Regions from separate parts of the Streptomyces kanamyceticus genome, predicted to be linked through region 3. Evidence: riboswitches for the same ligand, from Rfam matches in the RefSeq annotation. Region 3 holds a riboswitch; each other region holds the start of a gene.
What was found. Region 3 has a riboswitch for S-adenosylmethionine ahead of CP970_RS03745 (hypothetical protein). Riboswitches for the same ligand answer to the same signal wherever they lie in the genome.
Positions count from the first base shown of each region.

Region 1: linked by a shared signal. The riboswitch ahead of thrC (threonine synthase) and the one ahead of CP970_RS03745 (hypothetical protein) in region 3 are both predicted to bind S-adenosylmethionine.
Region 2: linked by a shared signal. The riboswitch ahead of CP970_RS31810 (aminotransferase class V-fold PLP-dependent enzyme) and the one ahead of CP970_RS03745 (hypothetical protein) in region 3 are both predicted to bind S-adenosylmethionine.

Region 1 is NZ_CP023699.1:5,538,317-5,541,583, reverse strand. It holds gene CP970_RS23815 (MoaD/ThiS family protein) at 96-371, opposite strand; gene thrC (threonine synthase) at 461-1,780, opposite strand; SAM riboswitch class I at 1,774-1,908, opposite strand; gene CP970_RS23805 (glucosyl-3-phosphoglycerate synthase) at 2,089-3,033, shown strand; gene CP970_RS23800 (DUF7927 domain-containing protein) at 3,072-3,267, shown strand, end outside.
Region 2 is NZ_CP023699.1:7,355,653-7,358,919, reverse strand. It holds gene CP970_RS31815 (glycerate kinase family protein) at 1-574, shown strand, start outside; gene CP970_RS31810 (aminotransferase class V-fold PLP-dependent enzyme) at 523-1,932, opposite strand; SAM riboswitch class IV at 2,145-2,262, opposite strand; gene trpD (anthranilate phosphoribosyltransferase) at 2,348-3,267, opposite strand, start outside.
Region 3 is NZ_CP023699.1:1,046,829-1,050,095, reverse strand. It holds gene CP970_RS03750 (radical SAM protein) at 35-1,393, shown strand; SAM riboswitch class IV at 1,416-1,525, shown strand; gene CP970_RS03745 (hypothetical protein) at 1,571-1,936, shown strand; gene CP970_RS03740 (SDR family NAD(P)-dependent oxidoreductase) at 2,035-2,769, shown strand; gene CP970_RS03735 (GNAT family N-acetyltransferase) at 2,831-3,267, shown strand, end outside.

The DNA.
Region 1 (3,267 bases), 4.5 Mb from region 3:
AACTGTACCGCGCTCAACCATGCAGAATTGCCCCCTCCGTTTCTCTCGCGGAGGGGGCAATTCGGATGACGCTGCGTGCTCTTGCCTGCGGAAGCTCAGCCTCCGGCCACCGCCGGAATGATCGAGACACCGGCACCGTCCGGAGTGGCGGTCTCCAGACCCTGCTCGAAACGGACGTCGTCGTCGTTCACATAGACATTCACGAAACGACGCAGCTTGCCCTGGTCGTCCAGGACGCGGGCGGCGATGCCGGTGTGGTTCTTCTCCAGATCGGCGATGACCTCACCCAGCGTGGCCCCCTCGGCGGCGACCTCCGCCTGGCCGGAGGTGTAAGTGCGGAGAATGGTGGGGATGCGGACGTTGACGCTCATGGGATTCACCTCAGCGGTACGAAGGGAGGGCGCCCCTGAAAGGGGCGCGGGGAACTGCGCGACCAGCCACAGCCGACCCGCGGGGAAGGTCAGCCGGACAGACCCGCGGAGCGAAACGCATCGAGGCTCGGCTTGATCGTGGCGGTCGCCTGAGACCTCTCGGCGACCGCGTCGAGAGTCTTCAGCCCGTCCCCGGTGTTCAGCACCACCGTGGTGAGCGAAGGATCGATGAGCCCTGCCTCGACCAACTTCTTGGTGACACCGACCGTCACGCCCCCGGCGGTCTCCGCGAAGATCCCCTCACTCCGAGCGAGCAGCTCAATCGCGTCGACGACCTGCTCGTCGTTCACGTCCTCCACCGCACCGCCCGTGCGCCGCGCGATGTCGAGCACGTAGGGCCCGTCCGCCGGGTTGCCGATGGCGAGCGACTTGGCGATGGTGTTCGGCTTCTGCGGGCGTACGACGTCGTGGCCCGCCTTGAACGCCGCGGACACCGGGGAGCACCCCTCCGCCTGCGCGCCGAAGATCTTGTAGGGCTTGTCCTCGACCAGGCCGAGCGCGATGAGCTCCTTCAGGCCCTTGTCGATCTTCGTGAGCTGCGAGCCCGAGGCGATCGGGATGACCAGCTGGTCGGGCAGGACCCAGCCGAGCTGCTCGCAGATCTCGTACGCGAGGGTCTTGGAGCCCTCTCCGTAGTACGGCCGCAGGTTGACGTTGACGAAGCCCCAGCCCTCGCCGAGCGGGTCGCCGATGAGCTCGGAGCAGAAGCGGTTCACGTCGTCGTAGTTGCCCTCGATGCCGACGAGCTCGCCGCCGTAGACCGCGGCCATGACGACCTTGCCCTGCTCCAGGTCGTGCGGGATGAACACGCAGGAGCGGAAGCCCGCGCGGGCCGCGGCGGCGCCGACGGCACCGGCGAGGTTGCCGGTGGAGGAGCACGACAGGGTGGTGAAGCCGAAGGCGCGCGCCGCTTCGAGCGCCTGCGCGACGACGCGGTCCTTGAAGGAGTGGGTCGGGTTGCCCGAGTCGTCCTTGACGAACAACTTGCCCTGTTCGACGCCGAGTTCGGCGGCGAGGTTGTCGGCCTTGACGAGCTTGGTCCAGCCGGGGTTGAGGTTCGGCTTGTCGGCCACGTCGGCGGGGACGGGCAGGAGCGGGGCGTAGCGCCAGATGTTGGCGGGGCCCGCCTCGATGCGGGCGCGGAGGGCTTCGGGGTCACCGAGCGGCAGGTCGTAGGCGACTTCGAGGGGTCCGAAACACTCGACGCAGGCGAAGATCGGTCCGAGCGGGAACTTGGTGCCGCACTCCCGGCACGCAAGGCCCGATGCGGGGCCGAGGTCTACGGGGGTGGTGGTGCTTTCGGTGGCGACGGTCTGCACAGCCATGGAGGCGAGGCCCTTTCTCCTCATCTTCCTCGCGACGCATCTCGCCGCGAGACGGAATTGGCACCTTCCCCACCGAGACCTCGCGTGCGCGGTCGGCGGGATGGTTGCCGGGGCTTCAACGGGCCGTATCCCTCTGCCCCTCTGGATGAGCGGTATTCGATTGTGGGTTTCAGTTGTTGATCTCAACGGGGCGGTGACCCCGACATGCGATGGTCACCGGCGTTGTTCAAGACTGTAACCGAAGCCCCGGACCCTTGAGATAGTCGTCCGTACCGCGAGACGAAGGTAACAATGTGCCGCTGCCGCGGCGTGGCAGTGAGGAGCCGTCGACCGTGCTGCAAGAAGTCGAGCGCTGGCTGAGCAGGCGTTCCTGGTCCGTCGCCGACCGTTCACCGGAGCGTCTGCTCGCCGCGAAACGCGCGTCGGGCACCTCGGTGAGCGTCGTCCTTCCCGCGCTCGACGAGGAGGCGACGGTCGGCGGGATCGTCGAGGTGATCCGGCGGGAGCTGATGGCGCGGACTCCGCTCGTCGACGAGCTCGTGGTGATCGACTCCGGCTCCGGTGACCGTACGGCGGAGGTCGCGCGGAAGGCGGGCGCCCGGGTCGTGCACCGGGACGAGATCCTGCCGCGCATCCCGGCCGTGCCGGGCAAGGGCGAGGTGCTGTGGCGCTCGCTCCTGGCGACGCACGGTGACGTCGTGGCGTTCGTCGACGCGGACCTGCGGGAGTTCTCCGCGGACTTCGTCTCGGGGATCGTGGGCCCGCTCCTGACCGACCCCGACGTGCACTTCGTGAAGGCGATGTACGACCGTCCGCTGGGCGCGGCCGCGGGGCAGGGCGGCCGGGTGACCGAGCTGATGGCGCGGCCGCTCCTGAACATGCACTGGCCCCAGCTGGCGGGCTTCGTCCAGCCGCTGGGCGGCGAGTACGCGGCCCGCAGGTCCCTGCTCGAACGGCTGCCGTTCCCCGTCGGGTACGGCGTGGAGCTCGGTCTGCTCGTCGACGCGCTGCACACGGTGGGCCTGGACGCGCTCGCGCAGGTCGACGTCGGGGTGCGCAAGCACCGGCACCAGGACGGGCAGGCGCTGGGCCGGATGGCGGCGGCGATCTACCGGACCGCGCAGCTGCGGCTCGCGCGCGGCCATCTCGGACGCCCGGAGCTGACGCAGTTCGTCCGGGGCGAGCACGGGTTCGAGCCGAGGACGTATCCGGTGGACACCGAGGAACGCCCCCCTATGTCCGATATCGCCGAGTATGCACATCGTCGCGTGGCGTAACCACGGCTGATCATGCGTTTTGCCTACATTGCCCATTTATGTGGGTCAGACATGTCAGACATGCAGGGAAAGCCGTCCGGCGGGCGGGCGCGCTGACGCTCGCCGCCGCCACCGTCGCCGCCGGGGTGCTCACCGCGACCGCGGCGCCCGCCGCCGCGGAGGTCGTCGAGCCCTTCGCCAAGCGCTACGACGAATCGCTGTACGGCGACTTCAAGACCATCGGCAACACGGTCC
Region 2 (3,267 bases), 6.3 Mb from region 3:
CGGCCCCCAGAAGGGCGCGACCCCCCGCCAGGTCGAGGAGCTCGCCGCCGCCCTCGACCACTGGGCGTACGTCCTGACGCGCGACCTGCGCGTCACGTCAGACCTCTCGCTGGGCCCCGGCACGGGCGCCTCGGGCGGACTCGGCGCCGGCCTCGCGGCCCTCGGCGCCGCGCTGCTCCCCCGCTTCGACGTGCTGCTCGACCAGCTCGACCTGGACGCCAGGCTCGCCCGCGCCGACCTGGTCGTGACGGCCGAGGGCGCCCTCGACCACCAGACCCCGCGCGGCAAGATCCCCGCCGAGGTGGCCCGCCGCGCCAAGCTGTTCGACCGCCCGGTCCTGGTGCTCGCGGGCACGATCGGCCAGGGCGCGCACCACGTACGGGCCGCCGGTGTCGACGCCTACAGCGCGATCCTGCCCGCCCCCGTCTCGCTGACCGAGGCGCTCGGCAGGGGCGGCGAGTTCCTCACCGACGCGACCGAGCGGGCCCTGCGGATGATCCAGCTCGGCGCGCGCCTGCCGGGTCAGGCGGCCACGCTGGTGTCCGGCACGCAGCGCCCGTCCTCGGTGCGGTAGCTCCACCGCGCGCCGTCGGCCACCAGCTCCTTGACGGCGCGCACGAAGCGCTCGACGTGCTCGTCGGGGGTACCGGCGCCGAAGCTCACCCGGATGGCGTTCAGCGACTTCTCGCCGGGCGCGGCCTCGGGCGCGCCGCACTCGCCGGGCTCGTCGGGCTCGCTGCCCAGCAGGGTGCGCACCAGCGGGTGGGCGCAGAAGAGACCGTCGCGTACGCCGATGCCGTACTCGGCGGAGAGCGCGGCGGCGAAGTGCGAGCTGTTCCAGCCGTCCACGACGAAGGAGATGACGCCCACGCGCGGCGCGTCGTCACCGAAGAGCGAGAGCACGCGCACCGCGGGCACCTCGGCGAGTCCCTCGCGCACCTTCGCGATCAAGTGCCGCTCCCGGGCGACCAGTTCGTCGAAACCGGCCTCGGTGAGCGCCTTGCAGGCGGCGGCGATGGAGTAGACGCCGATGACGTTGGGCGACCCTGCCTCGTGCCGCGCGGCGCTGTCGTGCCACTCCACGTCCACGCCGCCGTCGGCGCGCCGCGCCACCTTCCGCGAGGCCCCGCCGCCCGCGAGGTACGGCTCGGCGCCGCGCAGCCAGTCGGAGCGTCCCGCGAGCACGCCGGACCCGAAGGGCGCGTACAGCTTGTGCCCGGAGAAGGCGACCCAGTCCACGTCCAACTCGTCGATGGAGACGGGGTGGTGGGGCGCGAGCTGCGCGGCGTCGAGCACGATCCGGGCGCCGTGCGCGTGCGCGGCCGCCGCCAGCTCGCGCACCGGCCACAGCTCACCGGTGACGTTGGAGGCACCGGTCACGCAGACGAGCGCCGGGCCGTAGGGGTCACGGTCGGCAAGGGCGCGCTCCAGCGTCTGCACGGCCTCGTCCGGAGTGCGCGGCGCGTTCAGGTAGGTCACCCGCGCGTCCCGCCACGGCAGCAGCGAGGCGTGGTGCTCGGTCTCGAAGACGAAGACCTGGCAGTCGGCGGGGAGCGCGGCGGCGAGCAGGTTCAGCGAGTCGGTGGTCGACCGCGTGAAGATCACCTGGTCGTCCTCGCGGCACCCGAGGAACTCGGCGACGGTGGTGCGGGAGTTCTCGAAGAGGTCGGTGGAGAGCTGCGAGAGGTACCCGGCCCCGCGGTGCACGCTGCCGTAGTACGGGGCGTAGGCCGCCACGTCGTCCCAGACCCGCTGCAGGGCGGGCGCGCTCGCCGCGTAGTCGAGCGCCGCGTACGTCACCTCGCCACCGGTGACCAGCGGCACGGTGACGTCCCGGCCGAGCACCGGCAGCGGCGCGGCACAGCAGGGGTCGGCGGACTCGGTGGCGGAGGCGGCGGAGGCGATCTGGGCGGCAGCGGGGCGTGCGGACATGACGAAGTCTCCCTGCGGGCATGGCGGAACAGCTGCGTAAGATCCCGCGCGGCAGCACGGCAGCACAACTGCCGCCCTGCGTACGGGTGTTGCCTCAACGCGCGGCGCTCTTCGCCGGGCGGAGGGGTACGACAAAAGGGGCCGAAGGCCCTATCGCATTCGCTTGCTCACGAGACTGCTCCCTTGAGGACCAGGACCCCAGGGTTGCGAGGGGTCCGCGCTTGCCATACGCCTTGCTGCGTACGACCTGGTCTTCACCCGGGGCACCCCGCCACGGACGGAGGGTTGCCGGACAGCGGGCCGGGGCCGTAGTCGCTGTCACTCATGACCTGTGCAGCATCCTGCCACACGATCTTCGGCGCGCAAGGCGCAGTCCAGGATCCGGACTGCGCCGTGCGTCACACCTGCGGCGCGCTCAGCGGTTGCTGGCCGCCACCCAGCGCTCCAGGGCCCGCTTGGCGGACCCGGAGTCGATGGACTCGGCGGCCCGCGCCATACCGGCCCTGATCTGCTCCGCGAACGGCTCGTCTGTCGGCTTCAGGGCCACCAGCGCCGCGGCCGAGTTGAGCAGCACCGCGTCCCGTACGGGCCCGGTCTCGCCGTCCAGGAGGCGCAGCGCGACCTCCGCGTTGTACGAGGCGTCCGCGCCGCGCAGCGCGGAGATCTCCACCAGGTCGATGCCGACGTCCCGCGGGTCGAAGGACTCCTCGCGCACGACGCCGTCGCGCACCACCCAGACGCGGGAGGTGCCCGTCGTCGTGAGCTCGTCGAGTCCGTCGTCGCCGCGGAAGACGAGCGAGGAGTGCCCGCGCTCGGCGAAGACGCCCGCCACGATGGGCGCCATCCGCGGATCGGCGACGCCGACCGCCTGGGCCCGCACCTTCGCCGGATTGGTGAGCGGACCGAGCAGGTTGAAGACGGTCCTGATCCCCAACTGGCCGCGCGCCGCGCCCGCGTGCCGCAGCGCCGGGTGGAACTTCACCGCGAAGCAGAAGGTGATCCCCGCCTCCTCCGCGACCTCGACGACCCGGTGCAGCGGCAGCTCCAGGTTCACCCCGAGCTTTTCGAGTACGTCGGAGGAGCCCGAGGCACTGGAGGCGGCGCGGTTGCCGTGCTTGACGACCTTCGCCCCCGCGCCCGCGACGACGATCGCGGACATGGTCGAGATGTTGACGGTCTTGGCCCCGTCGCCGCCGGTCCCGACGATGTCGACGGTCTCCCCCGGCACCTCGATCACGTTGGCGTGCTCGTACATCGTCCGTACGAGCCCCGAGATCTCCTCGACGGTCTCGCCCTTGGCGCGCAGCGCGACCACGAAGCCCGCGATCTGCGCGT
Region 3 (3,267 bases):
CAGATTGACGACAAGGATCCGAGGTGCCCGGCCCATGCCAAGCCGCAGCGAGAACCGTACCGAGCTCATCGAGTCACTCATGGAGCGGTTCCCGAACGTGCCGCGGGAAGCCGTGATCAAGGAGGACCTGCTGCGCGGCGGGATCGCCTTCGACGAGTCGGCGCTCAGCGACAACGAGGGCGGCGAGGTCAAGCCGAAGTCGTACTTCATCTTCTCCTTCGACCACGGCACCCTGCCCGAACTGGGCGCCGCCGCCCTGCGCCGCCCGCCCGAGGAGATCGTCCTCACCGGCGGCCCCTACGAGCTGCGGCGCACCGTCGTCTCGGTCCGCGTGAACCCGGCGTCGCCCTACCGGGTCGCGGCCGACGACGACGGAGTGCTCGGCCTCTACCTGGACGGCGCGCGGATCTCCGACGTCGGCCTGCCGCCGATGCCGGACTACTACCGGCACACCCTGGAGAACGGCAAGTCCGTGATGGAGGTGGCGCCCACCATCCAGTGGGGCTACCTGATCTATCTGACGGTCTTCCGGGTCTGCCAGTACTTCGGCGCCAAGGAGGAGTGCCAGTACTGCGACATCAACCACAACTGGCGCCAGCAGAAGGCGGCGGGCCGCCCCTACACCGGCGTGAAGCCGATGGACGAGGTCCTCGAGGCCCTCGCCATCATCGACAAGTACGACACCACGAAGTCCTCCACCGCGTACACGCTCACCGGCGGCGCCATCACCACGCAGCTCCAGGGCAAGGACGAGGCCGACTTCTACGGGCAGTACGCGAAGGCCATCGAGGAGCGCTTCCCCGGCCGCTGGATCGGCAAGGTCGTCGCCCAGGCCCTGCCCAAGGAGGACGTGCAGCGCTTCCACGACTACGGAGTGCGGATCTACCACCCCAACTACGAGGTGTGGGACCCGTACCTGTTCGAGCGCTACTGCCCCGGCAAGGAGCGCTACGTCGGCCGTGACGAGTGGCACCGCCGCATCCTGGACTCCGCCGAGGTCTTCGGGCCGCGCAACGTCATCCCGAACTTCGTGGCGGGCGTGGAGATGGCGGAGCCCTTCGGGTTCAAGACGGTCGGCGAGGCCATCGACTCCACCGTCGAGGGCCTGCAGTACTTCATGTCGCGCGGCATCACGCCCCGCTTCACCACGTGGTGCCCCGAGCCCACCACGCCGCTCGGCAAGGCCAATCCGCAGGGCGCGCCGCTGGAGTACCACGTGCGCCTCCTTGAGGCCTACCGCGCCACGATGGAGGCCAACGGGCTCTCCTCGCCGCCCGGTTACGGCCCCGCGGGACCCGGCAACGCGGTGTTCTCGGTGAGCTCCTTCATGGACAGTCTGCCCGCGGAGGCGGCCGCTCCGGAGGACGCCGTTACTCCGGCGACGCCCCAGTAGGCACCGTGTTACGGTCGGGGCGGGTCACGAGTTCCAGCGTCAAGCCCCGGCTAGCTGGACGGCACCCCGCTCCGTCGCGGGTGCCCCGGGTGACGACCCGCCCCGCGCGAGGCGCGCGGGGAACGGCGGATCACCGGGGCAGGCAGTTCCCGGGGTCCACGACTCCGGAGGCGCTCCATGACGCACCCGCGCGGCATCTGCGACCACGACACCTGCGACACCCGCACGCCAGGACACCAGGTCCACTGGATCCAGGCCCGTAACAGCGCCAAGGACCCGGGACCCCTGGTCGACGTGCTGCTCTCCTCGCACGACGTACGGGACGACGGCCGCATCGCCCTCCACGTGCTCGGCCCGACCCGGGGCGTGCCCGCCACGCTGTGGACGCACGACCCGGGGCGGCTGCGCGGCCTGCTGCGCGAGCACCGGGGCCTCGCCCAGTGGCAGCCCCGCTGGAACCTGCTCCGGCTGCGGCGCGACACCGTCGCCACCACGCTGGTCTGCGTGGCACCCGACGCGGAGCCCGCCGCCCCGGGCCGCTGACGAAGATCACCGCTCCGTAGGATGACGCCGTGCCGGACGAGGGCGATCCCCGCGTCCGGGCGGCGCGACAGTCAGCCACCCAGAGCCGGAGGTCCCCCGTGCAGCACCCATCCGTCACCGTCGTCACCGGCGGCAGCCGCGGCATCGGCGCGGCTGTCAGCGCCCGTCTCGCCCGGGAAGGGCACGACGTCGTCATCGGCTACCGCTCCGACGAGGCCGCGGCGGCGAAGGCGGCCGAGACCGTCCGCGCCGCGGGCCGCCGCTGCGTCACCGTCCAGGTCGACACCGCCGACGAGGCCGCCGTCGACCGGCTCTTCGACACCGCGGCCGCCGAGCTCGGCCCGGTCACGGGCCTGGTGAACAACGCGGGTGTGAGCGGCCCCGTCGGGCCGCTCGCCGACGCCGACGCCGAGGGCATGCGCCGCGCGCTCGACGTGAACGTCCTCGGCTACCTGCTCTGCGCCCGGCGCGCGGTGCGGGACCTGAAGGCGAACGGCGGCGGCGTGATCGTGAACATCTCGTCCGCGGCCGCCACCCTCGGCGCCCCCGGCGAGTACGTGCACTACGCGGCGGCCAAGGGCGCCGTCGACACGCTGACCGTCGGCCTGGCCAAGGAGGTCGCGGCGGACGGCATCCGCGTCAACGCCGTTGCCCCGGGCGTCATCTGGACCGAGTTCCACGCGGACCCGGAGCGCCCCGCGAAGCTCGCCGACGGCATTCCGATGGGGCGCTCGGGCCATCCGGAGGAGATCGCGGCGGCCGTCTCCTGGCTGCTCTCCGCCGACGCCTCCTATGCGACGGGCACGGTCCTGCGGGTCGCGGGCGGCCGCTGACCGCGGCGGCCGGGTGGCCCGGGGCCGGGTGGCCAGGGGCGACCCCTCGTAATCTGGACGCATGATCAGTGGAGAGGTCTCCCTCACGTCAGACGTCCTCATACGGCCGGTCACGCTCGACGACGCGGACGCGCTCGCCCGCGCCTACCGGCGCAACCGCGCCCACCTCGAACCCTGGGACCCGGACCGGCCCGCCGCCTTCTTCACCGCACAGGGCCAGAGCGACCGGCTCCGGGTGCAGTTGGAGGAGGGCCGCGCGGGCCGGTCGGCGCACTGGGTGCTCGTCGGTGGCGGTGAGATCCTCGGGCACGCCGCCCTGTCGAACATCGTGCTCGGCCCGGTCCGCAGCGGGAACCTCGGCTACTGGATCGACGCCGGGCACGTGGGCAGGGGCCTGGCGTCCGCCGCGGCGAACGTCGTCTGCGAGGCCGCCGAGAGCCAACTGGCCCTGCACCGCGTCGAGGCGGGCACGCTCCTGCACAACACCGCGTCGCAGCG